Regions from separate parts of the Cytobacillus sp. Hz8 genome, predicted to be linked through region 2. Evidence: riboswitches for the same ligand, from Rfam matches in the RefSeq annotation. Region 2 holds a riboswitch; each other region holds the start of a gene.
The links. Region 2 has a riboswitch for S-adenosylmethionine ahead of metK (methionine adenosyltransferase). Riboswitches for the same ligand answer to the same signal wherever they lie in the genome.
Positions count from the first base shown of each region.

Region 1: linked by a shared signal. The riboswitch ahead of ACE38V_RS11955 (methionine ABC transporter ATP-binding protein) and the one ahead of metK (methionine adenosyltransferase) in region 2 are both predicted to bind S-adenosylmethionine.
Region 3: linked by a shared signal. The riboswitch ahead of mtnK (S-methyl-5-thioribose kinase) and the one ahead of metK (methionine adenosyltransferase) in region 2 are both predicted to bind S-adenosylmethionine.
Region 4: linked by a shared signal. The riboswitch ahead of ACE38V_RS05020 (YezD family protein) and the one ahead of metK (methionine adenosyltransferase) in region 2 are both predicted to bind S-adenosylmethionine.

Region 1 is NZ_JBHKFI010000008.1:128,333-136,509, forward strand. Features, by position in the region: gene ACE38V_RS11950 (O-acetylhomoserine aminocarboxypropyltransferase/cysteine synthase family protein) at 1-884, shown strand, start outside; SAM riboswitch class I at 1,039-1,150, shown strand; gene ACE38V_RS11955 (methionine ABC transporter ATP-binding protein) at 1,375-2,400, shown strand; gene ACE38V_RS11960 (methionine ABC transporter permease) at 2,393-3,061, shown strand; gene ACE38V_RS11965 (MetQ/NlpA family ABC transporter substrate-binding protein) at 3,073-3,903, shown strand; gene sufC (Fe-S cluster assembly ATPase SufC) at 4,181-4,966, shown strand; gene sufD (Fe-S cluster assembly protein SufD) at 4,985-6,295, shown strand; gene ACE38V_RS11980 (cysteine desulfurase) at 6,295-7,524, shown strand; gene sufU (Fe-S cluster assembly sulfur transfer protein SufU) at 7,514-7,951, shown strand; gene sufB (Fe-S cluster assembly protein SufB) at 8,011-8,177, shown strand, end outside.
Region 2 is NZ_JBHKFI010000009.1:20,467-28,643, reverse strand. Features, by position in the region: gene asnB (asparagine synthase (glutamine-hydrolyzing)) at 1-1,660, opposite strand, end outside; gene metK (methionine adenosyltransferase) at 1,925-3,127, opposite strand; SAM riboswitch class I at 3,409-3,600, opposite strand; gene pckA (phosphoenolpyruvate carboxykinase (ATP)) at 3,991-5,577, shown strand; gene ACE38V_RS12430 (hypothetical protein) at 5,789-5,944, opposite strand; gene ACE38V_RS12425 (hypothetical protein) at 6,188-6,454, opposite strand; gene ACE38V_RS12420 (DUF2584 domain-containing protein) at 6,554-6,796, opposite strand; gene ACE38V_RS12415 (alpha/beta hydrolase family protein) at 6,840-7,613, opposite strand; gene ACE38V_RS12410 (ABC transporter substrate-binding protein) at 7,774-8,177, shown strand, end outside.
Region 3 is NZ_JBHKFI010000001.1:518,522-526,698, reverse strand. Features, by position in the region: gene ACE38V_RS02595 (pyridoxal phosphate-dependent aminotransferase) at 1-738, opposite strand, end outside; gene ACE38V_RS02590 (carbon-nitrogen family hydrolase) at 849-1,637, shown strand; SAM riboswitch class I at 1,749-1,902, shown strand; gene mtnK (S-methyl-5-thioribose kinase) at 1,997-3,172, shown strand; gene ACE38V_RS02580 (methylated-DNA--[protein]-cysteine S-methyltransferase) at 3,249-3,749, opposite strand; gene ACE38V_RS02575 (methyl-accepting chemotaxis protein) at 3,895-5,691, opposite strand; gene ACE38V_RS02570 (thiamine pyrophosphate-dependent enzyme) at 5,880-8,174, opposite strand; gene ACE38V_RS02565 (2-oxoacid:acceptor oxidoreductase family protein) at 8,174-8,177, opposite strand, start outside.
Region 4 is NZ_JBHKFI010000002.1:381,183-389,359, forward strand. Features, by position in the region: gene ACE38V_RS05005 (DNA ligase D) at 1-1,338, opposite strand, end outside; gene ku (non-homologous end joining protein Ku) at 1,474-2,310, shown strand; ZMP/ZTP riboswitch at 2,844-2,927, shown strand; gene ACE38V_RS05015 (bifunctional 5,10-methylenetetrahydrofolate dehydrogenase/5,10-methenyltetrahydrofolate cyclohydrolase) at 2,970-3,812, shown strand; SAM riboswitch class I at 4,002-4,114, shown strand; gene ACE38V_RS05020 (YezD family protein) at 4,211-4,366, shown strand; gene ACE38V_RS05025 (phosphoadenylyl-sulfate reductase) at 4,495-5,193, shown strand; gene ACE38V_RS05030 (sulfate permease) at 5,251-6,273, shown strand; gene sat (sulfate adenylyltransferase) at 6,315-7,457, shown strand; gene cysC (adenylyl-sulfate kinase) at 7,469-8,071, shown strand; gene ACE38V_RS05045 (nitrite/sulfite reductase) at 8,124-8,177, shown strand, end outside.

The DNA of each region.
Region 1 (8,177 bases), on a different contig from region 2:
ATGCCATTACCGATAAGACGAAGGCCATTTATGCTGAAACGATTGGTAATCCAAGTTTAAAAGTTCTTGATATTGAAGGTGTAGCGAATATTGCTCATGAAGCAGGTATTCCACTGATTGTTGATAATACTTTTGCAACTCCGTACTTATGCAGACCAATCGAATTTGGAGCTGATATTGTTGTACACTCAGCAACAAAATGGTTGTTAGGAAATGGAACCACTCTTGGTGGCGTAATTGTAGATGGAGGAAAGTTTGATTGGAATTCACCTAAATTCCCTGGATTTACTGAACCAGACCCAAGCTACCACGATATTGTTTATAGCGAAGCATTAGGAGCGGTGGCCTATATTACAAAAGCAAGAGTTCAGCTTCTTCGTGATTTTGGACCAACCTTGAGTCCACAAAATGCCTTTCAATTTACCCTTGGATTAGAGACTCTACATGTAAGAATGAAGGAACATGTCGCAAACACGAAGATCATTGTGGATTACTTACAAAAACATCCAGCAGTAACATGGATCATCTACCCTGGCCTTGAAACAAGTTCCGATAAAGTTCTTGTAGATAAATATTTTCCTAAAGGTGCTGGATCTGTTGTTGTTTTTGGAATTGCAGGGGGCAGAGAAGCAGGGGCTGCATTTATTAATCATCTAGAATTATGGGCTCATGTGGCGAACGTCGGTGATGCAAAAAGTCTTGTTATACATCCAGCAAGTACGACTCATCAACAATTAGATGCAGAAGGATTAGCCGCTGCAGGAGTACCTGAGGATCTCATTCGCCTTTCTATTGGTATTGAAAATGCAGACGATCTCATTGAGGATTTAGAGCAAGCGATTGGGGCGGCAACAGGGATTACAAGTCTCGCAGCAAAGGCTTAATCTTTAATATTGATATAATAATTATTAGGGAATTTACCAGTATAAAACAGTTGAATTGTCATTGACACCCTTTTATTTCCGTGATACGATAAGTCTCGTAACAATTTTATGAACTTTTCTGAAATAGAACTTAATTGAATATAGATGAGATTCACTCTTATCAAGAGAGGTGGAGGGATGTGCCCGATGAAACCCGGCAACCGTCAATATGATTATTGAAATGGTGCCAATTCACACAGAACAATGATTGTTTTGGTAGATAAGAGAAAGGACATGAATGAATGCCTTTCTGCTTATCTGTGCAGAAAGGTTTTTTTATTAGTTATAAGGGAAAAGTAAATCTATTAACGAAAGCCAGATAAAACAAAGTAATGGATTGAAATTGGATGATAAATCCGTTTTGGGAAATTTAAATACGGTGCTCACAATCTTTATAACTATTAATCAATCTATTTTTATCAGAAATATCGGAAATAAAGGGGTGATTTCATTGATCACAATAAGCAATGTAAAAAAGATTTATTCTTCAAAAAATAGTAGTATTACAGCTGTAGAAGATGTCAACCTAGAAGTCAATAGTGGAGAGATCTTTGGTGTAATTGGCTATAGTGGGGCAGGAAAAAGTACGCTAATTCGCATGCTCAATGGATTAGAAATACCAACTGAAGGGACCGTTACGGTTGCAGATAAACTCATTTCCAAAATTAAGGGAAGTGCCTTAAGAAAAGCAAGACAGGAAATCAGCATGATATTCCAGCATTTTAATCTGCTATGGTCTCGGACTGTAAGAGAAAATATTGCTTTTCCATTAGAAATTGCAGGTGTTTCAAAGGCTGAACGAAAAAAAAGAGTTGATGAGCTAATTAAGCTAGTTGGCTTAGAAGGTAGAGAGAATTCTTATCCTTCTCAATTAAGTGGTGGACAAAAGCAAAGAGTGGGGATTGCAAGAGCCCTAGCCAATAATCCTAAAGTTCTTTTATGTGATGAGGCGACTTCTGCTTTAGACCCACAGACAACAGATTCGATTTTAGATCTCCTCGTAGATATAAATAAACGCTTAGGACTAACTATTGTTCTTATTACTCATGAGATGCATGTTATTCGCAAGATTTGTCATCGTGTGGCCGTGATGGAGGAAGGAAAAATTGTGGAAATCGGTTCCGTTTTGGATGTATTTAAAAATCCACAGCAATCGATAACAAAGCGCTTCGTTCAACAGGTGACAGAACCTGAAGAAACAAAGGAAACCATTGATCACCTATTGGTCAACTACCCTCATGGTAAAGTTATTCAGCTTGGCTTTATAGGGGAATCGGCAGAGCAACCATTGATTACCAATATTATTCGCCACTACAATCTGACGGTGAATATTCTTCAAGGGAAAATTTCGCAAACACAAAGTGGTTCTTATGGTACATTATATATCCATTTAGATGGAGATAAGGAAGAAATCACGAAGGCAATTGATTACATTCGTTCTCAACAAGTGGGAGTGGAGGTGATGACAAATGCTTGAGAAATTCTTTCCGAATGTTGACTGGCAAGCGATGTGGTCAGCTACCGTGGAAACCCTATACATGGCAGGGATCTCTGTATTAGTTACTTTTATCTTAGGAATTATCTTAGGATTATTACTTTTTCTAACGTCAAAAGGGAATATCTGGCAAAATATAACGATTAATAAATTCATTAGTGCCATTGTCAATATTTTTAGATCAATTCCCTTTATTATTTTGATAGTTTTACTTATTCCGTTCACCAAGCTTTTACTCGGAACCATGATTGGTGCCAATGCTGCCTTACCAGCCTTAATTATTGGAGCAGCACCGTTCTATGCCAGAATGGTGGAAATTGGTTTAAGAGAAATTGATAAAGGGGTTATTGAAGCAGCAAGATCCATGGGTGCAAAAACAAGCACTATTATATGGAAGGTTCTTTTACCAGAATCAATGCCAGCTCTTATTTCAGGCATTACGGTTACCGCCATTGCTTTAGTTGGCTACACGGCGATGGCCGGAGTAATTGGTGCTGGTGGCTTGGGAAACCTAGCTTATCTAGAAGGGTTTCAAAGAAGCCGAAATGACGTTACCTTAATGGCAACGATTGTCATTCTGATTATTGTTTTCATTATCCAATTCATTGGAGATTATATAACATCAAAATTAGATAAAAGATAGGGGAGTCAAACATGAAAAAATGGTTTAGTCTTATTTTAGTTCTTGCGGTTGCCCTTGTTGCAGCAGCTTGCGGTACATCTGACGATAAAGCAGATGGCGGAAAAGAGTTAAAGAAATTAGTTGTTGGCGCTTCAAACGTTCCTCATGCTGAAATTTTGGAAAAAGCAAAACCAATTTTAAAGGAAAAAGGAATTGATTTAGAAATTAAAAAATTCCAAGATTATATTTTGCCAAACCAAGCTTTAGAGTCTAAAGAATTAGATGCAAACTATTTCCAACACATTCCTTATTTAGAAGGACAAATTGCTGAAAATGGTTATGACTTTGTCAATGCCGGTGGTATTCATATTGAGCCAATCGGAATTTATTCTAAAAAGTATAAATCATTAGATGATCTTCCAACTGGGGCAAAAATTATTATGAGTAATTCAGTTGCAGACCATGGCCGTATTTTAACCTTGCTTGAAAGCAAAGGACTTATTAAGCTAAAAGACGGTGTGGATAAGGTTAAAGCTACTGTGAAAGATATCGCTGAAAATCCTAAAAAATTAAAATTTGATACAGAATATGAAGCATCTTTATTACCACAAATTTATAACAATAATGAAGGCGATGCTGTCTTAATTAATTCAAACTATGCCATTGATGCTGGTTTAAATCCATTAAAAGATTCCATTGCAATCGAAGATAAAGATTCACCATATGTGAATGTCGTTGTTGTAAGAAAAGGCGATGAAAATAAACCAGAAATCAAAACTTTGGTAGAGGTTCTTCATTCAAAAGAAATTCAAGATTTTATTCTTGATAAGTACAAAGGTGCCGTTGTACCTGTTAATAAATAATGGAGATAGAGAGTCTATCCAATTGGGTAGGCTCTTATTTTTTTTATAAAGGAAGCCTGTTTTTGGTTTTGCCAATAAATGAATCTCTACATTATTTTCCTTTTTTAGGAAACATTATAATCGTCAGAAATAAGGCTCTTTTCCACTACTTAAGAGTTGATAACAGATTTCATTTGTTATAAGATTGTAATGAGAATAAAGTGAGAATGAAGGATAGGCTATTTATTTAGCTTTCTTTATACAAAACAAACTTCTTTACTAACGGAGGGTAATATTTATGGCAAGATCTACATTAATTATCAAAGACCTTCATGTTTCAATCGAAGGAAAAGAGATATTAAAGGGTGTTAACCTGGAAGTAAAGGGCGGAGAGATTCACGCGATTATGGGACCGAACGGAACAGGTAAATCGACTTTATCTTCTGCAATTATGGGACACCCGAAATATAAAGTAACTAGCGGAACGATTACTTTGGACGGAAAAGATGTTTTAGAAATGGAAGTGGACGAGAGAGCACGTGCGGGGCTATTTCTTGCCATGCAATATCCTAGTGAAATAAGCGGTGTAACCAATGCGGACTTTTTACGCTCAGCAATTAACAGCCGCAGAGAAGAAGGAGATCAAATTTCTCTAATGAAATTTATCCGTAAAATGGATGAGAAAATGGATTTCTTAGAAATGGATCAAGATATGGCGCAACGTTATTTAAATGAAGGTTTTTCAGGTGGAGAAAAGAAACGCAATGAGATCCTTCAGCTTATGATGATTGAACCCAAAATTGCCATTCTAGATGAAATTGATTCCGGTCTTGATATTGATGCACTTAAAGTTGTTTCAAATGGAATCAATGAAATGCGCGGAGAAGATTTTGGCTGCATAGTTATTACTCACTATCAGCGTCTATTAAATTACATCACTCCAGATGTTGTTCATGTTATGATGCAAGGTCGTATTGTCAAAACAGGTGGTCCTGAGCTTGCTCAACGTCTAGAAGCTGAAGGCTACGATTGGATTAAGAAGGAACTTGGTATTGAAGACGAAACAGTTGGGCAAGAAGCTTAATGGGTAAGGGGGATCAAAATGACAACAGAGACAAAATTACCATTCGAGACTGAACATGTTCGTTCATTTTCTGAAGAAATGGGCGAACCTGCTTGGCTAACAGAGTTTAGGCTTAATGCATTAACTAGAGTTGAAGAATTGCCACTTCCTAAAGTGGATAAAACCAAAATTGCTAAATGGAATTTCACACAATTTGATAGGCATATTGTGAAAAGTGAAGATTATTCATCCCTCAATGAATTGCCTAGTGAGGTTAAGACATTAATTGAATTAAATGAAACAAATAATAACTTATATATCCAGCGTAATAATCGCCCAACTTATTTATCCGTATCTGATGAGCTAAAAGAGAATGGCGTCATTTTTGTGGATATTTTTACAGCTGCGCGTGAGCATGGAGAGCTCTTACAAAAATACTTAATGCATGATGGAGTAAAGGTTGATGAACATAAATTAACGGCTCTTCACGCAGCATTATATAATGGTGGAGTTTTCTTATATATACCAAAGAATGTAGTCATCTCCCAACCAATTCAAGCTGTATTTGTTCATGACAACCAAGAAGCAAACCTATTTAATCATGTATTAGTTGTGGCAGAAGATAATAGTTCTGTAACCTATGTTGAAAATTATGTTTCTACAATGGATCAAGCGGCTGGCGTTTTCAACATTGTATCGGAAATCATTGCTGGGACAAATGCTAAGGTCCAATATGGAGCTGTAGATAACATTGCAAAAGGTGTGACTTCTTATATTAACCGCCGCGGAATCACAAATAGAGACTCACGAATCGAGTGGGCTCTAGGACTTATGAATAATGGTGATTCTATTTATGAAAATACGACCAATTTAATTGGTGATGGTTCATATGGTGACACAAAAATGGTAACGGTTGGGCATGGTGAGCAAACGCAAAACTTTACAACGAAAATTATTCATCATGGAAAGAATACGGAAGGGTATATTTTAAAGCATGGCGTAACGAAGGATAGTGCTACTTCCATCTTTAATGGCATTGGAAAAATTGAGCATGGCGCCTCAAAATCGAATGCCCAACAAGAATCACGTGTTCTTATGCTAAGTGAAAAAGCACGTGGAGATGCGAATCCAATTCTATTAATTGATGAAGATGATGTTATTGCTGGGCATGCAGCTTCTGTCGGACGTGTCGATCCAGTGCAGCTATACTACTTAATGAGTAGAGGAATACCAAAAAAAGAAGCAGAACGTTTAATCATTCATGGTTTCTTAGCGCCAGTAGTAAATGAACTACCAATTGATGGTGTTAAAAAGCAACTGGTTGAACTGATTGAAAGGAAAGTGAAATAATGGATATCAAAGATATTCGCTCACAATTTCCAATATTAGATCAAGAAGTCAATGGAAATCCGCTTGTTTATTTAGATAGTGCAGCAACATCACAAAAGCCATTCCAAGTAATTGAAGCGGTAAATAAATACTATCGTGAAGATAATTCCAATGTCCATCGCGGAGTGCATACATTAGGAACTAGAGCAACTGATGCCTATGAAGGTGCACGTGAAAAGGTTCGAAAGTTTATTAATGCGAGCTCCATTGAAGAGGTTATTTTTACAAGAGGAACCACTACTTCACTTAACACAGTGGCAGTTAGCTATGCCAGAGCAAATCTGCATGAAGGTGATGAAATTGTTATTACTTATATGGAACACCATAGTAATATTATCCCTTGGCAGCAAGCCGCTAAAGTTACAGGTGCTACGTTAAAATATATTCCACTTCAGGAAGATGGAACGATTTCACTCGATGACGTTAGAGCTAACATAACACCTAACACAAAGATTGTAGCGATTGCAAAAGTTTCAAATGTTTTGGGTGTGATTAACCCAATTAAGGATATCGCAAAAATTGCTCACGAAAATGGGGCAATCATGGTCGTAGATGGGGCACAGGGCGTGCCGCATATGAAGATAGATGTACAAGATCTTGATTGCGATTTTCTTGCATTTTCAGGTCATAAGATGTGTGCTCCAACAGGAATCGGCGTATTATATGGAAAGAAACACCTGTTAGAAAACATGGAGCCGGTGGAATTTGGTGGAGAAATGATTGATTTCGTCAATCTATATGATTCTACTTGGAAAGAGCTTCCTTGGAAATTTGAAGGGGGTACCCCGATAATTGCAGGTGCCATCGGCTTAGGTGCTGCGATTGATTTTCTTGAGGAAGTAGGTTTAGATCAAATTGCTGCACATGAGCATCATCTAGCAGCCTATGCTCTTGAAAAACTGTCAGCGGTTCCAGGGTTAACCATTTTCGGACCCAAGGATCCAGCGAAGAGAGCAGGACTTGTAACCTTTAATTTAAACGATGTGCATCCACACGATGTTGCAACAGTTTTAGATGCAGAAGGAATTGCTGTTCGCGCTGGCCACCATTGTGCCCAGCCGCTGATGAAATGGTTGAAACAAACGGCCACAGCTCGGGCAAGCTTTTATCTTTATAATACAGAAAATGATGTTGATAAGCTCGTAGAGGGGCTTTTGAAAACAAAGGAGTATTTTAGCGATGTCTTCTAAAAATCTAGATACCCTTTATAGACAAGTAATCATGGATCATTATAAAAATCCCCGCAATAAGGGGGTTCTGGAAGGCGATACTTTAACGATTAACATGAATAATCCAACATGTGGAGACCGTATTCAACTATCCTTAAAGGTTGAGGAAGGAAAAGTGACGGATGCGAAATTTGAAGGAGAAGGCTGTTCCATTTCCCTTTCCTCTGCTTCCATGATGACCCAAGCCATTAAAGGGAAACCAATCGATGAGACACTTCAATTATCAAAGATTTTTTCAGAAATGATGCAGGGACATGATTATGATGAGAATCTTGATTTAGGTGATATTGAAGCATTACAAGGTGTATCAAAATTCCCTGCACGTATTAAATGTGCAACCTTAGCTTGGAAAGCAATGGAAAAAGCATTGAAGGATACACAAAAATAAAAAATCGGTGAAATGGGAATTGTAGTTCCATTACCGTAAAAAGAATGGAGGAACACGACATGGCGAAAAAAATGCCGGAAATCGGTGATTATAAATATGGTTTTGCCGATAAGGATGTTTCCATTTTCCGATCCAAACGTGGACTTACACGTGAGATTGTTGAGGAAATTTCAAAAATGAAGGATGAGCCCCAATGGATGACAGACTTCCGTTTGAAGTCATTGGA
Region 2 (8,177 bases):
AATGTCGAATTGGGACAGGGAATCCTAACTTTTTCCGATTTAATACATGATCCGGGACAATGCCTTCTGCTGCTTTTCTCAAGACATATTTTGTTGTGCCATTCGCCGTTTTTAAGCTAGTTGGGATTTTCGATGCGACCTTAAATACTTCTTTATCTAAAAATGGTACACGCAGCTCTAATGAATGAGCCATAGTCATTTTATCCGCTTTTAACAAAATATCTCCACGCATCCAAGTATGGATATCAATATATTGCATCCGGTCAACTGGATCATAGCCAAGGCTTTCTTCATATAATTTTTTCGTAATATCTGTATAATTCAACTCATTTTTATATACATTTAATAATTGCTGCTTTTCAGACTCTAAGAACATTTTCGCATTTCCAATATATCTTTCTTCCATTGAAGTTAAGCCTCGTTCAATAAAGCTTTTCCCTTTCATTCCTTCAGGCATCATTTTTGCAATTAGGCGTAGAAAACCTTTGAAAATGGATGGAATTTTATTAAATACCTCTAAATCCTGTGGCTCACGGTAAATATTATAGCCTCCAAAAAGCTCATCAGCGCCTTCTCCTGATAATACGACCGTCACATGCTTCCTTGCTTCACGGGCAACAAAGTATAGTGGAACACAGGCAGGATCCGCTAATGGATCATCCATATGCCACATGATTTTTGGCACTTCATTCATATATTCCTCTGGTGAAATGACATAGCTAATATTCTCAACCCCTAATTTTTCAGCTGTTTCCTTTGCTACGTCAATTTCGCTGAATCCGTTGCGTTCAAAGCCAACAGAAAAGGTTTTTATCGCAGGATGAAATTCCTTTGCAATCGATGCAATGATGGAAGAATCAATTCCTCCAGAAAGGAATGAACCTACAGGAACGTCCGCACGCATATGCATTTTCACTGAATCAATAAGAACATCCTTAATTTCTTTGATGAAATCCTGCTCAGATTTATGAACCGGGTGGAAAGCAGCCTTCCAGTAACAGTGAATATCCATTGGCGCTCCGATTTTTTTAGTAAAATAATGTCCAGGTTCAAGCTTTGAAATACCTTCTGACATTGTCATAGGTTCAGGAACAAATTGATAAGTTAAATAATGCTGCAAAGAGTCATAATTGATGACATCATTTTCAAGGGCAAGCAAAATACTTTTCTTTTCAGATGCAAAAAAGGTTTGCTCTCCATTGTCATAATAGAAAAATGGTTTAATTCCAAATGGATCCCTTGCTCCATATAAGCTTTGCTCCTTTTTATCCCAAATGATAAAAGAAAACATTCCTCTTAGCTTTTCTGCCGTTTTTTCTTTAACATGGCTATATAAAGCGATAATGACCTCTGTATCTGAGCTAGTCTCAAAGGTTAAACCCTCTTTTAAAAGCTCTTCTCTAAGTTCAACATAGTTATAAATTTCTCCGTTAAAAATAATCCAATACCGTTCATTTTCATAAGTAAGCGGCTGATGTCCGCTCTCAATATCAATAATGCTCAAACGGCGGAAACCAAACTGAATGTGATCATCATAGAAATATCCGTCATCATCAGGGCCACGGTGAGTAATAATCGTATTCATATTTTCAAATAATTGTTTTTGTTCATCACGATAGTCTTGTGCCTTCTCGTGCACACATCCAATAAAACCGCACATATGTAATACCTACTCCATTTCTTACTATATTAAAGAAGGAATTACTCCCTCTTAACATATTGCTTTTTTAAAAATATACTCTCTAATACTACCACTATTTATTTTAAAATGGCACTAGGAATGCAGAAAAGACAGTGGAAAATTAATGGAATTATTATGGGATATAACCAATTCTTTTGAAAAATAAACCTTTTGTCATATTTTAGACGAAAAAGGAAAATGGGAGTTACACGATTCTGTAACTCCCATTAATATTATAGGAAATTATTGATTTAATGCTTGTGCTTTTAACGCATCGGCTTTATCTGTTCTTTCCCAAGGTAGATCAAGATCATGACGTCCGAAATGACCATATGCAGCAGTTTGCTTATAAATTGGTCTGCGTAAATCTAGCATCTTGATAATTCCAGCTGGGCGAAGATCAAAGTTTTTGTTTACCACATCAATTAATACATCTTCCGTTACTTTACCCGTTCCAAATGTATCAATTGAAATCGATACAGGCTTCGCAACCCCAATGGCATAAGCAAGTTGAACCTCAACCTTATCAGCAAGTCCAGCAGCTACGATGTTTTTCGCAACATAACGTGCAGCATACGCAGCTGAGCGGTCTACTTTTGTTGGATCCTTACCAGAGAATGCGCCACCGCCATGACGAGCATAACCACCGTATGTATCAACTATGATTTTGCGTCCTGTTAAGCCAGCATCTCCTTGAGGTCCACCAATGACAAAACGACCAGTCGGGTTAATGAAGTATTTTGTATTTTCATCAATGAGTTCTTTTGGAACGACAGGATTGATGACATGTTCTTTAATATTGCGTTGAATTTGTTCTAAACTAATTTCAGGATGATGCTGAGTAGAAATAACAATTGTATCGATTCGAACTGGTTTGTTATTTTCATCATACTCAACTGTCACTTGTGTTTTTCCATCAGGACGTAAATATGGAAGAATATCATCTTTACGAACCTCAGTTAAACGATGAGATAATTTGTGAGCAAGGGAAATTGGAATTGGCATAAGCTCTTTTGTTTCATTACATGCAAAACCAAACATTAATCCTTGGTCTCCAGCGCCAATCGCTTCGATTTCCTCATCTGTCATTTGACCTTCACGAGCTTCTAAAGCTTTATCCACTCCCATGGCAATATCAGGTGATTGTTCATCAATAGAGGTAAGGACCGCACAAGTTTCAGAGTCAAAACCATATTTTGCACGAGTATAACCAATCTCTTTGATTGTTTCACGAACAATTTTGGGGATATCTACATATGTAGAGGTTGTAATTTCACCTGCAACTAGTACTAAACCAGTTGTAACAGATGTTTCAGCAGCGACACGAGCATTTGCATCCTTCGCTAAAATCGCATCTAAAATCGCATCAGAAATTTGGTCACAGATTTTATCCGGATGACCTTCAGTAACTGATTCAGAAGTAAACAAACGACGTTTTGTTGACATCTGATTTCCTCCTTATTTATCAAAAATAGAGCCTTTCATCCGCTCTTTCTTTCTTTGATACGGTACTCATTCCCTAAGTAGTATGGAATAAACAGGGAGTTTTTATTATCGAATCATAAGAAATGGATAGGACTATTCCAGTATGCCTGATGTATACCCATTCTACCTTATATGAATAAGGAACTCCCATTTAGTTGTTAAAAGATCGCGTTTCAAATGCAATATAAAAAACCTTCCCATATTGAGGAAAGGTTTGAAAGCAAAGTGATTTGCGCCTTTCACTCTTATCGTTCAAGGACTGAATCCTTGCCTCAGGTTAGCACCTTTGCTTAAAATGCCCTAAAAAATAACGATTCATTTACACATTTTTCATCCCGTAAACAAAAGGTTCAGTATCATTTTTGGACAATTTAATCGTTAAGCAGGTTGCTGGGTTTCATTGGGCCTGTCCCTCCACCAGCTCAGGATAAGAGAGTATCCGTTCAATTCAAAATGATATCCTATTGTAATAAGCTATGTCAATGAATTTCTTAATAAAAAAACAGATTGATTATCTCCTTTTTAAGAGTTTCGCTTTAAATCTTCAATGTTAAATGAAAGTAAACCTCCTCAGGCCTTGATATAACTAGTTCTCCCTTTAAAATAATTCATTTTTCCTTAAAAAAGTTAGTTTTGATTATCAGTTTAAAAAACGTGAAAAAAGGGTTATTTTTTTAAATATTTTAAACAAAACAAATTGTTACAATTTTGTAACAATACACGAAAAGTTCAATAAATTAGTATAGATTATTTGTTTAAATGTGTTATACTATTTACGAGATGCATTCACTTTCAAATAAATGGAAAAGGAAGGTATTCATCATATGAATTCAGTCAAATTATCTAACCAATTAAATGAATTGTTAAAGGGGAGTAACATTCAGATTCAGTTATCCGTTCCACAATTAGTGGAAAAAGTTTTAAGCCGAAAAGAGGGATCATTATCATCAACAGGAGCCATTTGTGCTACTACTGGAAAATATACAGGGCGCTCTCCTAAAGATAAATTTATTGTTGAGGAACCTTCTGTAAAAGATAAAGTGGATTGGGGAAGTGTAAACCAACCTGTATCTGAAGAGGTATTTGATCGCCTTTATAATAAAGTCATTAATTACTTAAAAACGAAGGAAGAGGTGTTTGTCTTTAAAGGCTTTGCAGGTGCTGATAAAGAATTCCAACTTCCAATTCAAGTCATTAATGAATATGCTTGGCATAATCTATTTGTTCATCAATTATTTATTCGCCCAACAGAAGAAGAATTGTTGACACATACTCCAGAATTTACGGTTATTACAGCACCAAACTTTAAGGCTGATCCTCAAGTTGATGGCACGAAATCAGAAACCTTTATTATGATTTCTTTCGAACGCCGTACGGTCATCATCGGTGGTACCGAATATGCTGGTGAAATGAAAAAATGTATTTTCTCAGTGATGAACTATCTCCTACCTGAACGTGGGGTACTTTCTATGCATTGCTCTGCAAATGTTGGACGAGAAGGCGATGTCGCTTTATTCTTTGGTTTATCCGGCACAGGTAAAACCACTTTATCAACAGATCCAAATCGCCGATTGATTGGGGATGATGAACATGGCTGGTCATCTAATGGCGTGTTTAATATCGAGGGCGGCTGCTATGCAAAATGCATCAATCTATCTCGTGAAAAAGAACCACAAATCTTCGATGCTATTCGTTTTGGTTCCGTTTTAGAAAACGTCATCATTAATACAGAATCTCGCGTAGCCGATTTTGATGATAGCACACTAACAGAAAATACTCGTGTCGCTTATCCAATTCAGGCAATTGGAAATATCGTTGATCCAAGTGTTGCGGGTCATCCAAATACTATTGTCTTTTTAACAGCTGATGCCTTTGGAGTTCTCCCTCCAATCTCTAAATTAACGAAAGAACAAGCTATGTACCATTTCTTAAGTGGCTACACTTCTAAGCTTGCAGGAACGGAACGTGGAGTAACAACACCTGAAGCTACTTTCTCTACATGCTATGGCTCACCATTCCTACCACTCCCAGCAACTCGTTATGCTGAAATGCTTGGTAATAAAATTGATGAGCATCATGCAAAAGTATATCTTGTTAATACGGGCTGGACAGGCGGAGAATATGGTGTTGGAAACCGTATGAAGCTTTCCTTTACCCGGGCAATGATTCAAGCTGCACTTGAAGGGGAATTAAATCATGTAGAAACCGTCAAGGATGAGATTTTCGGTTTAGATATTCCTGTTCATGTTCCAGGTGTGCCTGATGAAGTGCTTCAACCAAATAAAACTTGGGCAGATGCAAAAGCTTATGAAGAGAAGGCTAAAGACTTAGCAAATAAATTCCGTCAGAACTTTAAGAAATTTGCAAGCGTTACCGTTGAGATTGATAAAAAGGGCGGTCCGATCGCATAAAATAGATGAATCAAAAAAAGCGATTGTGAAGGCAGTCGCTTTTTTTGATTTAAGCTTTATTAAATTTTAATGTTGATAAATCCATAAAATTAAAGGAAACCCATTTAGTTGAGTTTCCTCTGTTCTTCTTAAACTCCATTGTTTTAAGTTAAATTTTTTCGCACTTCACCTTAAAAAATTTAACTTACCGACTTGGTATAAGAAGTAATATCTAATTTTTAAGTTTTTTCTCTTGCTGTCTTAACAAGAATAATGAACCTGCGATGATGGAAAAAAATGAAGCTATTTGTACTGTTGAAGCGTTTTCTACAATCATAGTGACAATACCTAAACCACATAGAATTGTAGCAATTTTTCGACTAAACATCATTAAACCTCCTCCATAAAATATTAGCGTACTGTATTATATTTCCATTATAACATACATTTTGCACTAAAAATTCTATGAGATTGATTACATTATCTTGAAAGTTAGTTAAAGTATCACAATGTCTTGAATTTAGACAGACGCAAACTATCGTAAGTTTCTGTAATTTCAAATACAAATGATGTTCTCTTCGATTGGCTTTCAGAAATATGGGTTGTATATGGAAGGACTCCCCACACATCTTCATTCCCCTGTATAGTATTTCATCTCATTATAGAAAATGATATTTTGAATAATGACGATCACAAAGATTCCCATAAAGATCATCAATCTTGTAGCAAAGATAGAAAAACCAAATAAAGCGGGAATTACCATTGCCATGAATGTATATACCTTTTTCGTTGCACTCATGGTGACTTGCTTAAACATTTCGTCATCTTCTATATATTCATTTGGGCAATAGCTAAATGGATTGACTTTTTGTCTCGGATGATCTTTATTAAATTTCATAACTAATTCTCTTTTTCAAATTTCAACAAAAGAGCACTCACATAATGAAAAATTCATCATTTCCCCTAACAAATGAAAAGGCAGAGAAATACTCTCTGCCTAATTTGTTGATTTCAAAGATATTAATTGATACGTAATTTTTGTTAACTTGTCTTCCCACTCAATCTTTTTGATATATGCGGTTCCCTTTACTTCACCATCAATCGCTCGTTTAACCTCAATCGGAATTTCAATGGGGTATAAGCGATACCCCTCTTTGACTAGTAAAAATAAATTTTCCTCTAGTCGCTCTTCCCTATCCTTTGTCACAATCATCGTATTTAGTTCTAAAGGCATTCCCATGAGCATCACTCCTATTTCAATCTTATTCGTTATTTTATCATGACTATCTTTGCTTTTTCATCCATTTCGTTAATTTTATCAGGACTTCCCTATTAGTAGCCGGTGGAAAATAATGTGTAAAGTCTTGAAAATACCAGCATTCCACTTTTTTATGTAAATCCTTTAATCCTTTTTCCAGACGGTAGGAATGTTCAACAGATACATTTAGATCCTTCACCCCATGAATAATTAAAGTTGGAGCTAATAAATCCTCTAAATAAAATAACGGCGTTCGATATTGAAACCGCTCAGGATATTTATGAGGTGTTCCTCCGATTACTCTTTTCATCATTTTCCGTAAATCTTCTCTTTCCTCATAGGTTAGAAACATATCTGTTACTCCACCCCAAGAAACAAGTGAAGCTACTTCCTCCCGAAAATGAATCGCTGTTAATAGAGCCATCACCCCACCTCTTGAAAATCCAAAAACATGAATATATTTAACTCGAACATGCTCCTGTAAGAGACGAAAGGCAGAAAACGCATCCTCTCTATCCTCCCCAGCAAAATCTTCATTCCCCTCTCCCCCGTGATTTCCTCGATAAAATGGGGCAAACACCACAAAACCCTCAGAAGCAAATTGAACAATCCTCCCCGGTCTTACCATTCCAACCCGCTTGATTCCACCGCGCAAATAAAGAAGACCATCAGAAATCCTTTCATCCTTTGGCTCAGCCAAAAGTCCCTTGACCTTTAATCCACCTGAAATATACGTGACAATGGATAGCTCAATTTGTGGATTTGGTGAAGGAAATCGTTGTTTTTTAATGAGGCTCATGATTCTTCGCTCCTTTATGTATAGATATTTTCTATATATGACGTGCTTTTAAGCAATTATCAAAATGTGATATAGGCATTCACACAATTTTATTGTTGTTCATACGATATTTTAAACGTACACAGAAATGCAAATGATTCAAAAGCAAGGAGGAGTAGCCATGGAAAAATGGTTAAAAATTAGTCTTTCGTTTCTTATCATTACCATTCTTATTATACCTATTGCGGCCTGTAGTAAGGAGGAAAAAGAATTACAAAATGTTCGGATTGCTGAAGTTACTCGTTCCATCTTTTATGCTCCACAATATGTTGCTGTGGAAAAAGGATTCTTTAAGGATGAAGGTCTGAACGTCAAAGTTACAACGGTTCCTGGTGGAGACAAAACAATGACTGCTCTTTTGTCAGATGGAGCAGATGTTGCCCTTGTCGGATCTGAAACTTCCATTTATGTTCATGCCCAAGGCTCTAATGATACGGTTATCAATTTTGCTCAGTTAACACAAACAGATGGAACCTTCCTTGTTTCCAGGAAGGAAGTCGAGCACTTTTCATGGGAGCAATTAAA
Region 3 (8,177 bases), on a different contig from region 2:
GGCCATATTATAAGTTTTCGATAGAGTATAAATCTCAATTCCAACTTCTTTTGCACCCTCTGTTTCTAAAAAACTAATAGGCTTTTCTCCATCAAACCCTATCGCCCCATAAGCAAAGTCATGAACTATACAAATTCCTTGCTTTCTAGCAAGTTCAACCGTTTCTTCAAAAAAGGCAGATGTCGCTACAGCTCCCGTTGGATTATTGGGATAGTTAAGAAACATAAGCTTCGCTTGTTGCAGTGTTTCTTCATCGATTTCCGTATAATCCGGTAAAAAATCATGCTCCTCTCGCAGAGGCATATATTCCATTTTCGCTTTTGCAAGTGCGACCCCTGACCAATAATCAGGATATCCCGGGTCCGGCACTAAAACCGTATCGCCAGGATTCAGCAGACATTGAGGAATTTCTACAAGACCTGCCTTTCCTCCAAAAAGAATGGCTACTTCCTTATCAGGATTCACTTCCACTTGATATTCTCGCATGTAAAATTCCGCCACTGCTCTTTTTAAAGATTGAAAGCCTTGAAACGGTGAATATTTATGATTAATAGGGTCATCTGCCGCTTTTTGCAGCCTTTTCACAATATGTTCTGGTGTTGGCTGGTCTGGATTCCCCTGTCCTAAATTAATCACATCATGTCCCTCTTGTAAAAAAAAGTTAACCTTACCTACAAGAGAAGCAAAAAATTGTTTTGGTAAATGGTTTAACAATTCAGATTGAGGAAATTTTGTCATTTCATCACCCACCATCTTTCTCTCTATTCTAAAAATTATGTATTGAAAAACTAGTCACAAATGATATAACTAAATTAATAAATTGTAAAGTATTTTTTATTCGAGGTGATTTGATTTTGACGATAAAAATAGCTTGTATTCAACTTGATATCGTATTTGGGGATCCGTCCCAAAATTATAAAAGGGCAGAAAAATTAATTGAAGAGGCAGCCCAACTTCAGCCTGACATAGTCGTTTTACCTGAATTATGGACCACAGGGTATGATTTAACGAGGTTGGATGAAATCAGTGATGAGGAAGCTACAACTACGCTACAATTTTTAAAGAAACAGGCAAAAAAGTTCGATGTTGCTTTTGTTGGAGGTTCAATCCCGAAAAAAACGGCAACCGGAGTCTTTAATACCCTCCTTGTTGTGGATCGAGCAGGAAATGAAGTGCATCAGTATAGTAAGCTCCATCTATTTCGACTAATGGATGAACATAAATTTTTAAAGAGCGGAAATTCTCATGGACTATTTGAATTAAACGGTGAAAAATTATCAGGATGTATCTGCTATGATATTCGGTTTCCAGAATGGATTCGCACTCATACAGTAAACGGGGCAAAAGCATTGTTTGTTGTAGCAGAATGGCCACTGCCAAGATTAAACCATTGGCGTGCCCTCCTCGTTGCTCGAGCAATTGAGAATCAATGTTATGTGATTGCTGTAAATCGTTCTGGTGCTGATCCGAACAATCAATTTGCCGGTCATTCATTAGTGATTGATCCATGGGGAGAAATCGTTGCTGAAGCGGGAGAATCAGAGGAAATTTTATATGCGGAGATTGATTTACATAAAGTGACAGAGGTGCGTGAAACGATTCCCGTTTTTGAGGATCGAAGACCTGAGTTTTATTAAATCCCGTCCGTATACCCTCATCCGAAATTATCTAAATTTCAAAAAAACAATTGACAATTTATTTTAAATCTTGTTATCATACTTTTCAAAAGTATTAATATTAAAAATACTCTCTTATCATGAGCAGGCTGAGGGATTTGGCCCGATGAAGCCCAGCAACCGACTATAATACCATTGCGAAATGGGGCGCAATTTGCGCGCCGGAGAAATCCAGAAGGCACGGTGCTAATTCCAACAGAAAGTTAATCTTTCTGACAGATAAGAGGTGCGAAGCTGTGAACTTCAAGCCTCTTTCAGATGAGAAAGAGGCTTTTCTATTGCTGAATAGAAAAGGCCTCCAATAAACAGGAGGGATAAAGATGACTTTATTACAGCAAGAAACATATGAACCATTAACAGAGGAAACTGCCATACAATTAGCCAAAAAATTGAATATCTTCAATCAGGAAGCAAATTTAGTTTGTCAAGAAATCGGGGATGGAAATCTCAACTATGTTTTTCATATCACAGATCGTCAAAATGGACAGAGCCTTATCATCAAACAAGCCCTCCCCTATGCAAAAGTGGTTGGAGAAAGCTGGCCATTATCTTTAAACCGGGCAACAATTGAAGCTGAAGCATTAAAGCTATTTAAATCATTAACCCCCAATTTTATTCCTGAAGTTTATTATACAAATGAAGCCTTGGCAATTACTGTTATGGAGGATTTGTCCCATTTGACTATTGCCAGAAGCGGACTAATTCAAGGAGAAAATTATCCTCATCTTGCAAATCATTTAGGAACATTTCTAGCAAACTCTTTATTTTTCACATCAGATTATGGTCTTAATCCAATAAAGAAAAAGGAATTAGTCGCAAAATTCATCAATCCTGATTTATGTAAGATTACAGAAGATTTAATTTTTACGGATCCCTTCTATGATACCCCTACAAATGAATTTGAAGAGGAATTAAAGGACGATACACAAGAATTATGGGAGGATGAGCCCTTAAAGCTACAGGTTGCTCTATTAAAAAAGAAGTTCCTCACAGAAACGGAAGCTCTGCTGCATGGGGATTTACATACCGGAAGTATTTTCGCTTCATATGAAGAGACCAAAATTATTGACCCGGAATTTGCCTATTTTGGGCCAGCTGGTTTTGATTTAGGTCAAGTGATTGCAAATCTATTATTTCAGGCTATTGCATGTGAGCAGAAGAAAGAGAAAATTTTTGCGGAAATCGAGCAATTTTGGAATGTATTCCAAGAGAAATTCACCCATTTATGGAACACCCAATCCATTGAACCATATCAGCATTTAAATGGATTTCTTCAACAGCTGATACAAAAATACTTCAAGGATGCCATTGGATTTGCTGGTTGTGAAATAATCCGTCGTACGATTGGTCTCGCTCATGTCGCTGATTTAGATAGCATTGAAACATTAGAATCTAAATTAGTAGCTAAAAGAAGGGCACTTGAAACTGGCAGGAAATTAATCTTAAACCATCAACAATATCTCTCAATTAAAGACGTTTTTAAGGACATTCTTTAAAGCAGAATTCTTTCGTAAAAAGGTGGAACTTCAAATGAAAAGAGGTTCCACTCTCATTATATGAATCCGATTAACTTTAATTTTTATAATGAGCTCCTTCTAATAAAAGCAGCTTTTCTTTAATATCCGTTCTTGTCCCTGCATATCCGGTTAAAGACTGATTTTTTCCAATCACACGGTGGCAAGGAATAATAATCGGGATATGATTAGCTTTATTAGCTTGACCAATTGCTCTGACTGCTTTTGGATTTTCTATCGCTACAGCAATATCTTGATAGCTTCTTGTTTCTCCAAACGGAATGGCTAATAACTCCTGCCAAACTGATTGTTGAAAAGCTGTCCCTTGAATTTCAAGAGGAAGAGAAAAATCCTGTCTTTTCCCATGAAAATATTCCTCCAATTGTTTGACCGCCTCCTTCAACAAAGGATTTTCTTCATTATATGCTACTTCATCTACTATTTCCGCATTAAGGAAATCTTCTTTTCCAAGATATATTTCTACTATTTTTTCATTTTCTGCGACAACAAATATCTGATCAATCTCAGAAGCAAACATCATATATTCTCTTTTATACATCTAAATCCTCCACCTTCCTATACATTTCTATTTTAGAAAATCAAGAAATTGCATAACTAATCCATTTAGATAATTAATCTTTTCAATCTCAAGGTATCAAAAAAGGATTCCAAAAGCCAGACTTTTGGAATCCTTCCCTAAAAGATTATAATCTAAATTTGGCAATCATTGAATTCAGCTGTTCGGCAAGATGGGATAGAGCTTGTGCACTGCCTGAAATTTCTTCCATCGCAAAATTAGTTTGCGTGACAGAAGCACTTGTTTGTTCGATACCAGCTGCCGATTCTTCAGAGACTGAAGCAATATTTTCAATTCTTTTATCCATTGCTTCTGAGCCATCGGAGATCTCTTTTAAATTAAAGGCTATCTCATTTACATTATTCGTCATTTTATTAACTGACTGATAAATTTCTCTAAAGGTTTGGCCAGTAACCTCTATCTGGCTTGTTCCTTCTTCAACTGAGCTGTAGCCGTCCTGAAGGGAATCCACAATATCTCTTGAATCATCCTGAATCTCCTTAACAATTCTCGTAATGTCTGATACAGAACGAGATACCCCTTCAGCAAGTTTTCGTACTTCATCTGCCACAACAGCAAAGCCTCTTCCATGTTCACCAGCACGCGCCGCTTCAATTGCCGCATTCAATGATAATAGATTTGTTTGATCAGCTATTTCTTGAATAACTTGACCTAGTTTTGAAATTTGTTTTGTATTTTCATTAAACTCCTTAACCTTGTCAACAGACCCTTTCATGATCACATTAATCTTTTCCATTTTATCTTGAGATTCTTTGATTAAATCGTTCCCCTGCTTGGTTAATGATTGCACTTCATCTGACACCTGTTTTACAAAAGCGCCACTATTTGAAGCATTTTCAACCTTTAATAGATAATCCTCCATCATGTGAGCTAATTCCGTTGAGGAGGTAGCTTGTTCCTCTGCACCGGCCGATAATTCCTGCATGGTAGAAGCAACTTGTTGACTTGATGCCTTCACTTCATTAGCGGACACATTTAATTCTCCACTCTTTTCACTAACGAAATTAGAAACAGAAGAAATTTCCTGTATCATCCCTTGGAGCCTTTCCTTCATCGCATTTGTGGACTTACTTAACTCTGCAATTTCGTCATTTCCGCGATATTCAACAAAATCTACTTTCAGATTGCCTGAAGCTATTTCATTCGAAACGCTCACAATATTAGATAATTTTTTTGAAATAGCCTTTCCAATTAAAAGAATTGTTAAAATCCCTAAGAGAGAAGAAATAATAATAGAAATAATTAAGACGATAATAGCAATGAGTAAACTAGACTTGGCAGAAGAGATTGCTTCCTTTTGTTCTGTTTTAAAAGTTGTTTGAAGCTCATCAATACTGTTATCTGTTTGCGAGACAATATTATCCACTTGCTCTTTGCCAATGCGAATTTTATAGGATTCATTATTTTGCAAGGCTGGTTTAATATCATCAATAAAAACAGAAGTGATTTTTTGGTCATACGCATCAATTTTTTGTAAGATTTCCTTGGATTCCGCCGTAGTCAATTTCGGTTGAAGCTCTTTTTTAATCTCATCAAATTGTTTCGTCACCTGATCAAATTTATCTAGATAAATTGATTTTGAATCGATGATATAGGTGCCGATAATGCTACCCTTATTATGAAATACAGCTGCAGCTTCAGTAATAGCAACTGCCTTTTCCCCCGTATTTCGGACATCCTCCATCTTGGCATTTGCTATCGTCAGCAAAAGAAATGTAATCAATGTAGAAATAGTAAATAAACCAATAGTTAACATAAGAGCAACCCCATATTTTTGGCCAAGCCTTAATTTTAGCCATAAACGATTATGGGATAGAAAAGAGGAAAAAGTTCTTTTATTATCACGACTTTTACTACTTTTCTCTTTTGATTGATGAGACTTTGATTGAAAAATCCTTTTCAATTCTTTCCCCCCTGTTTTAATTTTCATTTATTTCAAAAAATATGTAATTAGATTAAGATTTATTATACTAGAAAATTAAGTAATTTTGGAGAAGAAAAAATGTTTTGAATTATCATAATGTTAAAAAATATCATTAAAAAGACTGATCCTATATGATCAGCCTTTTTAATGATTGTATAAACTCGCTTTTATAGAAGTGGATTTTCACTTTTTGCTTTTAATCGTTGCCATCTCTTTTCAATTTCTGAACCAAAATCATCTAATATTTCCTTGTTTTCTTCTTTTAAAAGATGTTTTGTTTTTCCCATGTATTTTAGCCAATCTGTCAAAGGAATTCTCTTCTTTTTCGCTTCAGGATCATAGGTAATCGTCGTGATTCCCTGTTCAACCTCATAAAGCGGGAAGAAGCATGAGTTAACGGCAGCTTCCATGATGGTTCCGCCAAAACGATCTTCTGATTTCCAGTTTAGTGGACAAGTGATTAAGATTTTCCCATAAACAGTACCAACATTTTGCGCATACCATTGAGCTTTGGCTGCCTTTTTCACAAGATCTTGAGGAAATGCTTCCGTTCCTGTAAAGACGTAAGGAATATTGGATGCTGCCATAATTTGAGCGGTATCCTTGTGATGGAATGCTTTACCCTTTTGCGTTTTCCCGACACTTGTCGTACTTGTCATATGGCCTAATGGTGTAGAGTAGGACATTTGGGATCCTGTATTCATATACCCTTCATTATCATACTCAAGCATGATGAGCTTATGATTTCGCAAGGCAGTACCTAGAGCAGAACCCATGCCAATATCCATTCCTCCATCACCCGTGATCATCACAAATGTTGCATCCTCTGATACTTCAATTTCTCCACGGCGCTTCAATTCAAGGAAGGCTTCTACCGTTCCAGATAAGGTCGCAGCTCCATTTTGAAATAAATTATGAATCATCGTTTGTTTATGGGATGAATATGGATAAGAAGTCGTTGTTACATAGGCACAGCCTGTTTGGTATAATACAACAACATCCCCTTCAATCCCTTTGAAGAACAATTCCAATCCAGGGAAAATGCCACAGCCAGGACAAGCTCCATGACCAGACGCTAAACGTTTTGGTTTTTCAGTAAGCGCTCTTAATGGTGGAATCTTCACCTTTAATTTATTGGTTTCTTCATCCATTGTAACTTGAATTAAACCCGTCTTATAGGCATCACCTGATTGAGGTTGAATGACAGGTTTTAATACTTTCTCTGGATCTCCTGGGACATGACCATAATAATCGAACGGCTTTGCTGCAAATCCTTTTTCCATTGCATCAATCGCCATATTAAAGAAGTTTTCAGCGTCATCCGCATAAAAATCTTTACCGCCAAGACCAAAGACTCTACTTAAGACAATGGTTTGATTATTTTTATCCTCTTGCAGTGCAGATTTCACCTCATGGGTTAAATTAGGACCATTAGCACCATAAGAATCGGCACGTTCTCCAACTAATAAGGCTTTCACATTTTTTAAAGCTTCTCTGATTTCTTTTGCTGGGAATGGACGAATGATATTAGGACTGATAATACCTGCTTTAATTCCTTTTTCTCGAAGCTTATCAACTACATCTTTGGCTGATTCCGCAGCTGAATTTAGAAGGAATAACGCAACATCTGCATCTTCCATTTTATATAAGTCTAACACTTGATAATTTCTTCCGGAAAGTTTCGCGTATTCCGCCGCCACTTCTTGATACACAACACCTGCAGCATACATCGCTTCTGATTGTTGGAAGTGGTTATTGATTAATGCTTCCCCGTTCATATGAGCCCCAATGGTAACCGGTTTTTTAAGATCACGGGCAAAATTGTAATCTGTTGGACATTCCCCTACAAAATCTTGCACCACTTTACGATCTTTAAAGTAATTTACTTTTCGTTTTTGGTGAGAAGTGAAAAATCCATCATAGGCCACAATCACTGGCAAACGCACCTTGGAATGCTCAGCAATTTTTAATGCCATGATGTTCATATCATAAACAGCTTGCGGTGTTCTTGCCGTTAAGATGACCCAGCCGGTATTTAAAGCAAAATATAAATCTGAGTGATCGCCACGAATATCGAGCGGACCACTAATAGCTCTTGTAACAAGATTCATCACCATTGGAAAACGAGTCCCTGCTTGAACAGGGAGCTGTTCAAGCATAAACATGAAACCATTCGCACTTGTCGCATTAAACACACGGGCTCCTGTTGCTGCAGCTCCGTAACAAATACCTGCAGAGCCATGTTCGCCATCAGCAGCTATAAGTTTAATATCATGCTCCCCGCGAGCTTTCATTTGATCGAGAAATTGGGCAACCTCTGTTGAAGGTGTGATTGGAAAATAACCCATAATATGATAATTGATTTGTGCTGCAGCTGTAGCAGCCATTTCATTACCTGACTCAAATGTCGTAATTTGTTCTGCGATTTTGTTGTTTTGTAATTCTTGTTCCATTATTGCCATTAC
Region 4 (8,177 bases), on a different contig from region 2:
AAAAGCATTTTTATCGGGTGGGTCTAAATCAAAAACAATTTCACTTGGCCCTTGGTTGGAGATGGTTTGAAAAGGAATGTGAAATTCAAATGCAATCTGATTTCCTAGCCAAAGAAGTGTTTTTAAATTATTGCAAACCAAGTAATGTATTCCTTCGTGCATATGCGTTTTAACAAATTCAGGTGCATAGTCAGGACTATTTTTCTGATAAAAGGCTTCACCCAATATTCCATGCGGATAACGAATAACCGTTAATAAACGATCATGCAAAAAAGGGAGCATATAAGGAGAAATCTCTCTTAAATAGTGGATATAATCCATTTTACTAATGGCTGGTGTTTTCCATAATGGTTTATCAGGATGAGTGATTGCAACATCGAGTGGAAGATTCCTTTGTTGGTGAAACATCTTTTCATTGGTACAATCAGTAGGTTGTAAATCAAAGCGAAAACGATCAAAATGAGGCTCTCTCATTCCATCTTCGTACCATTCTAAATATTTGAGCTCAACACAAATGGCAGGTTTCACGAAAATAAATTTTGCATTTTCTAGCGTTTTATTCTCTTTTAACGTTAAAAATAAGGCTTCTTTTTCCTCGGGCTTTATTCCAAATAAAAAAGAGCCAATTGGCATGATTTCTTGATTTTGATAAACCCCGACATAAAAATAGCCATTTCCCTTTTCAAAAGCAGTAATAAAGCAGGATACATACTTCCAGTTTTTATACTTTAACCAGCTAGTGGTTCTTTTCCCTTCCTCCCATTTATTATTTTCTTTTTTGGCCACAATGCCTTCCCCATCATGTAATACAACCATTTCCCATATGGATTTAAAATTAATGTAATAAGGAACCATTTGCAATAAAGCTTTGTGGTGATGATGAGGTGATAAAGGGAGAGATAGGGCTTGAAATAAATTTTTTAGGATTTTCTTCCGAGCTTTATAGTCCATTTCCTTTGTTGATTTGCCTTCAACAATAAGAATGTCAAAAATCAATAGTCGACAAGGAGCTTTATCGGCTTTTTCCTTTATTCTTTCCTGTGAACGCATTCGCCCTCTCACTTGGAGATTGCTGAAATTTGCTTTATACGAATTCTCTAACAAGACTAATTCCCCGTCTAATATGAAAGGTAAAAAGGGTTGAAAATGATTCTTGTTTTCCTCTAAAAATTGGTGGATTTCGGGAAAGATTGGAAGCAATGATTTTCCGTTGCGACTAGTTATGCTGATTTCTTTATTCCAATCCAAGATTGCACGAAACCCGTCATATTTTACCTCATAAAACCAATTATCATCATTTGGGATCTCAAAGGTTAAGCTTGGGAGCATTGGCTTCATTTTTTTTGTTCCTTTCTCAACTTTTTTAATATTGTCTCCAAAGTCTGATAATTCTTCTCTTCCAAATCTTGAAATACATGCTTTTTAGTGATTTACATACATTAAGTATAAATAAAAGAAGAATGGAGTTTTCATATGCATACAATGTGGAAGGGCAGCATCAGCTTCGGCTTAGTGAATATTCCAATCAAACTGCATGCAGCTACGGAAGATAAAGACGTTAAACTTAGGACATTACACAAGAAATGCCATGCGCCAATTAAGTATGAGAAGGTTTGCTCTGCTTGTGAAGAGGAAGTAAAACCTGAGGATATTGTGAAGGCATATGAATATACAAAAGGAAAATTTGTTGTCTTGGATGATGAAGATCTGGAGAAGCTTCGGAAGGAAAATGAAGATAAAGCGGTGGAGATTATTGATTTTGTTAAAATGGAGGAAATAGATCCGATTTACTATGATAAAACCTATTATATGTCTCCACATGAAGGGGGAGGAAAGGCTTATTCCTTATTAAGGAAGGCACTTGAGGAATCAGCAAAGGTTGGATTAGCGAAGATTATTATCAGGGCGAAAGAGCAGCTTGCCGTTATACGTGTCTATAAAAACACTTTAGTGATGGAAACCATCCATTATCCAGACGAGGTTCGAGCGGCGGAAGATGTTCCTAATGTTCCATCAGGGGATAAAGTGACAAAAAAAGAACTAGATACAGCTATTCTGTTAATCGACCAATTAACAACAGAATTTGAACCGGAAAAATACAAGGATGATTATCGTACAGCTCTCTTAGATTTAATTGAGGCGAAACGAACAGGAAATAAGGTTGTTACTTCTGCTGAAAAAGAGGTCAAGTCCAATGTAACCGACTTAATGGCTGCTCTTCAGGCTTCGATTGATCGAACAAAGCCAGTGAAAGAAACAAAAACAAGAAAAAGGACAACAACAAAAGCAAAGGAACGGAAACAGGCTTGAACTCCATATCGCCAAGCAGAACATGAAATTGTTCGTTTGATGTACTGTTTGGCAGATTATTATTGTTCATTCGGTTTTCATGTTGACGATAACGACAAAATGTTATATAATTAATACCTTGTGTTTGGATGTTAAATTATTTTTAACAAAGTAAATAGTTGAACACTTAAAGATTGTTTAGGTTTTGTGTTTCCAGAGATTTTTAACCCACTTTTGTAACAAACCTCTTCTTACACGTATCACTACTCCAGTATCTTTAAAGTCATTATTCCCAGAAACTATTAAGGAACCTGATTCTTGTAGGCGCGGTCGAGGAGCCGTAAAGACGGAAGAGAGGTAGGGCTTTCGTTGTTTTAGGTTATACATGTGAATGAAAAACATATCCAAATACTTGATTTAGGCTGATGGATTGTATCTAAGCATTTGCTGCTGATATAATTGTCAGCCTTTTTTAATAGTGAAACACGAACAATTTGATAATATTAGTTTGAAATATATGTGCTCTATGCTATTATTTGAATATAAAAAAAATGAAGGTTCGCAGTGACTGACGACGATGTGGAATCAACCATAAGGGAGCTGCGAAAAAGAAATAGCCGGTCGTCTGGGCAGAGAATAGTTTGTTATTCTCTTTCAACCAATTCCGGGGAGTGAAAGATATGGAAAAATTGATATTAGATGGAAACAAAGTAGCAAATGCGGTAAAAGAAAGATTAAAAGAGAGAATTTTCAAACTTAAAGAACAAGGTGTAACGCCTTCTTTAGTCACGATCTTAGTTGGTGATGATCCATCATCAGCAACTTATGTGAGAATGAAAGGAAATGCATGTGCACGATTGGGGATTGATTCACAAAAAATTCATTTACCAGCAGAAACGACAACAGAGCAATTATTGGATGCTATTTATGGGCTAAATGAGGATAAAAATGTACATGGAATTCTCCTACAACACCCGGTTCCAGGTCATATTGATGAACGGAAGGCATTTGAAGCGATTGCCCTTGAAAAGGATGTAGATGGTGTAACAAGTTGGGGTTACGGACAAACTGCGCTTGGATTTGGCATTTTCCCATCTTGCACACCAGCCGCTATTATGAAGATTTTAGAACACTATGATATTTCGGTTAGCGGCAAACATGCAGTAGTTATTGGCAGAAGTCCGATCCTAGGAAAGCCAGTGTCAGCTTTATTACTTAATGAAAATGCAACGGTGACAACCTGTCATTCTTATACAAAAAATCTACCAGAGATTTTAAAAATGGCAGATATTGTCGTAGCCGCTGTTGGAAAGCCTAATTTTGTTAAAGGGGAATGGTTAAAAGAAGGAACGGTTGTACTCGATGCCGGCTATAACGAAGGCAATATTGGTGATGTCGATTATGATTCATGCTTCGAAAAAGCATCCGCCATTACACCTGTACCAGGTGGTGTAGGTCCTGTAACCATTTCGATGTTATTAAAGCATACGGTAGATTCAGCTGAAAGAACACTTCAAATATAGAATATGAAACTTCTTAGCATCCTTTTGCGATAAAAAAGCAGAAGGGTGTTTTTTTGTCACTTAACTACACCCATTTAGAGGAGGTACAGCTATTTTCAATGATTAAATTTAAAAAATTAAATTCCTATCGAAATACTAGGGTTGACTTCAGAAAAAAATATGTTATTATTTAGAATAATAAAATAATATTACTTATCCAGAGTGGTGGAGGGAACTGGCCCTATGAAACCCGGCAACCTACAGGCTTATTAATGCAAGGTGCTAACTCCAGCAAAATGTAATTTCATTTTGAAAGATAAGGTACATACCTACTAATCTTTCCTAATGGGAGGATTTTTTTATTCAGGTGCGATTGCCTTAAAGTTTGCCCAGTGAAAGTATAGGTAGGAGGAAATCGAGTGGCAAAAAATGAGGGAAAAATCGATCAATTGGATCAAGTGATTCCAAAGTTAAGAGAAATGCTCCATTCGATGGGGCATGGCTCTATTACACTCATAATCCAAGACGGCAAAGTGATCCAAATTGAAAGAAATGAGAAAGTAAGGCTGAAATAAACATGGATGCTGACTAGAAAACTAGAGGCGTCCTAATGATAAGAGACAAAAAATCTTCTTATTCATTAGGACGTCTCTTTTTATTTCTAAAATTTAGGGAGAAATTGATTTTTGAGGAGATGATGAAAATGCTGACTTATAATGATTGGATAAAACCGATCAGGGATTTTGAAGTGGATGAAACTTATAAAGGTGCTCTAAATGTTCTCGACTGGGCATATAAGCATTACGGAGAGGATATTGTATACGCGTGCAGCTTTGGAATCGAGGGAATTGTATTAATTGATTTAATTTCAAAGGTAAAACCGGATGCAAAAATTATTTTTCTTGATACCGATGTTCATTTTAAGGAAACCTATGAAACGATTGAAAGAGTAAAGGAAAAATACCCGCAATTAAAAATCGAAATGAAAAGACCAAAACTAACCCTGCAAGATCAAGTGGAACAGTATGGGGATAGGTTATGGGAATCGAACCCTGATCTCTGTTGTCGAATTCGCAAGCTCGCTTCGTTAAGGGAAACATTAACTGATGCAAAATCTTGGATTTCTGGATTACGAAGAGAACAATCGGAAACGAGAAAAAATGTTGAGTTTATTAATCTTGATCCTAAATTTCAATCGATTAAAATATGTCCGCTTATCCATTGGTCGTGGAAGGAAGTATGGCGCTATGTTTATAAGCAACAGCTTCCATACAATCCTTTGCATGACCGTGGCTACCCAAGCATAGGCTGTACTCATTGTACTGCACCCGTTTTTAATGAAGAGGATTTACGCTCTGGAAGATGGAAAGGAAAAGGGAAGACAGAGTGCGGTCTTCACTAGGAGAGGAGACTGGATTTGTTTAATATTTGTGCTATCCTTATTAGCTTGTTTTTTGCAATGAATATTGGTGCGAGTGGTGCAGCTGCATCAATGGGAGTTGCTTATGGCTCTGGTGCTATTAAAAAGGCTCGCATAGCTTTAATCATCTGCTCTATTGGGGTTTTTACTGGTGCAGTTATTGGCGGTGGCGAGGTCGTTAAAACCATTAGTTCTGGCATCATTCCACAGGAAATGATTACGGCAAAGGTGGTTATCATCATTCTTTTATCAGCCACTTGTTCCTTGTTTTTGGCAAATCTGATTGGAATTCCACTATCAACAAGTGAAGTGACGGTTGGAGCGGTTGTTGGTGTAGGGGTTGCTTATAAGGTCTTGTTTGTTCATTCGCTTTTAACGATTATGATGTTCTGGGTTCTTGTTCCAGTAACGGCATTTATAATCACTTACATAATGGGGAAGGGGCTATACTTTTTTCAAAACAAGGGGCTTCAGACGGAGCATCATATCCTTACCTATGTATTAATTGTTTCCGGTTTTTTTGAAGCCTTTTCAGCAGGAATGAACAATGTTGCGAATGCTGTTGGACCATCGGTTGCAGCTGGGCTGCTTTCTGTAGGAAAGGGGACATGGATAGGTGGATTCTTTGTTGCGCTTGGGGCTGTACTTCTTGGAAAACGTGTTCTTGAGACGAATGGGAAAAAGATCACACATTATGAAAAATCAGAAGGAATATTAATTTCAGCTACTGGAGCTATCCTTGTGATCATTAGTTCATTATATGGATTGCCTGTTCCATTAACACAAGTTACTTCTTCTTCCATCATAGGAATCGGTATGGCAAAAAACGGAAAAAGTATTTTGCAAAAAAGCATTGTAAAGAAGATTTTTAGTATCTGGATTGTCTCACCATTGATTTCGTTAACGATTTCTTATTTTTTGGTAGAGCTCTTTTTAGATATTGATATATATGCAGTGATTATCCCGTTAAGTGTTATTATCGCGACTCTAGGTGGACTTACATTGCTAAAAGTAATGAATGAAGAAAAGCGTTCCTATTATGAAGATGGTGGCGGAATTTAATTCTAAAGCCTACTAAAAATATAAATTAAGGAGGAATTAATATGAGTTTACTACCACATGGAGGGAAGCTGGTTCAAGCTTTTAACCCTGAAGAAGAATATCGAACATTGGAAGGGAAACTTAATCTCGACAATATTGCCTTGAGTGATTTAGAGCTAATTGCAATTGGTGGCTATAGTCCGATAACCGGTTTTTTGAATGAAAGAGATTACAATCAGGTCGTTGAAAACATGAGATTAGAGGATGGGACGGTTTGGAGCATCCCCATTACTTTACCTGTTCAAGAAGTAGAAGTGAAGGGGATCAAACTTGGTGAAAAGGTTCAGCTTGTTTATAAAGGGGAAATATATGGGATTCTTGCGGTTGAAGATATTTATCGCCCTGATAAAGAAAAAGAAGCCATTTATGTTTATGGAACGAACGACTTGGCTCATCCTGGAGTGAAAAAATTATTCAATCGTGGTCCTATCTATGTTGGCGGGGAGATCACACTAGTTAAACGTCCGAAGAAGAAATTTGCCGAATTTACCTATGATCCTATTGAAACAAGAGCAATCTTCGCAGAAAAAAGCTGGAAAACGGTGGTAGGCTTTCAAACACGTAATCCGGTTCATCGGGCACATGAATATATCCAAAAATCCGCATTAGAAACCGTGGATGGCTTATTTTTGAATCCGCTTGTGGGAGAAACAAAATCTGATGATATTCCTGCAAATATCCGCATGGAGAGCTATCAGGTTCTTCTGCAAAACTATTATCCTGAAGAACGCGTATTTTTAGGTGTATTTCCAGCTGCGATGCGATATGCCGGTCCAAGAGAAGCCATTTTTCACGCTTTAGTCCGCAAAAATTATGGTTGTACTCATTTCATAGTTGGCAGGGATCATGCGGGTGTTGGTGATTTCTATGGAACATATGATGCACAAAAGATTTTTAATCAATTTACAGAGGAAGAGCTTGGCATTAAGCCAATGAAATTTGAACATAGCTTCTATTGCCAAAAATGCGAAGGAATGGCGACCACGAAAACTTGCCCTCATGATCATAAGGACCATGTGATTTTATCTGGCACAAAAGTTAGAACTATGCTGCGAAATGGAGAAATCCCTCCAAGCACATTTAGCCGAAAAGAAGTGGTTGAAGTGTTGATTAATGGACTTAAACAAGAAGTTGGGACGTATTAGGAGGGATAAAGATGAGTGAAACCATCCAAAACATCGTTTGGCATGATTCATCCATTTCGAAGGAAGAAAGAAGAGAAAAGAACCGCCATCACAGCTTTATATTATGGTTTACCGGACTATCGGCTTCAGGTAAGTCAACGGTGGCCAATTCTTTGGCACGGAGATTATTTGACCAAGGAAAACAAGCCTTTGTTTTAGATGGAGATAATGTTCGTCACGGATTAAATAATGATTTGGGATTCGATGAACATAGCCGCAAAGAAAATATTCGAAGGATTGGCGAAGTTTCTAAGCTATTAGTAGAAAGTGGGCAAATCGTATTGACTGCTTTTATCTCTCCTTACCGAGCTGACCGTCAAGTGGTAAGAGAACTTATGGAGGATGGAGAGTTCTTGGAGGTATATGTGAAATGCTCTGTTGAAGAATGTGAAAGAAGAGACCCAAAAGGACTTTATAAAAAAGCACGTAATCAAGAAATTTCGAATTTTACAGGAATTAGTGCTCCTTATGAAGAACCACTTCAAGCCGAGATTATTTTAGATACGGTAGTGTTCTCTATTGAAGATTGTGTTGGGCAATTAACCAATTTTCTAATGGAAAAAAAGTGCATTTAAAGAGTGTAAGAGCTTTTTCTCTGTGCAAAAATAAATAGGGAGAGTCGATAAGATGGCTTATACAAAAACATGGACAAATATTGAAAAGTTAAATGCAACGGAAAAA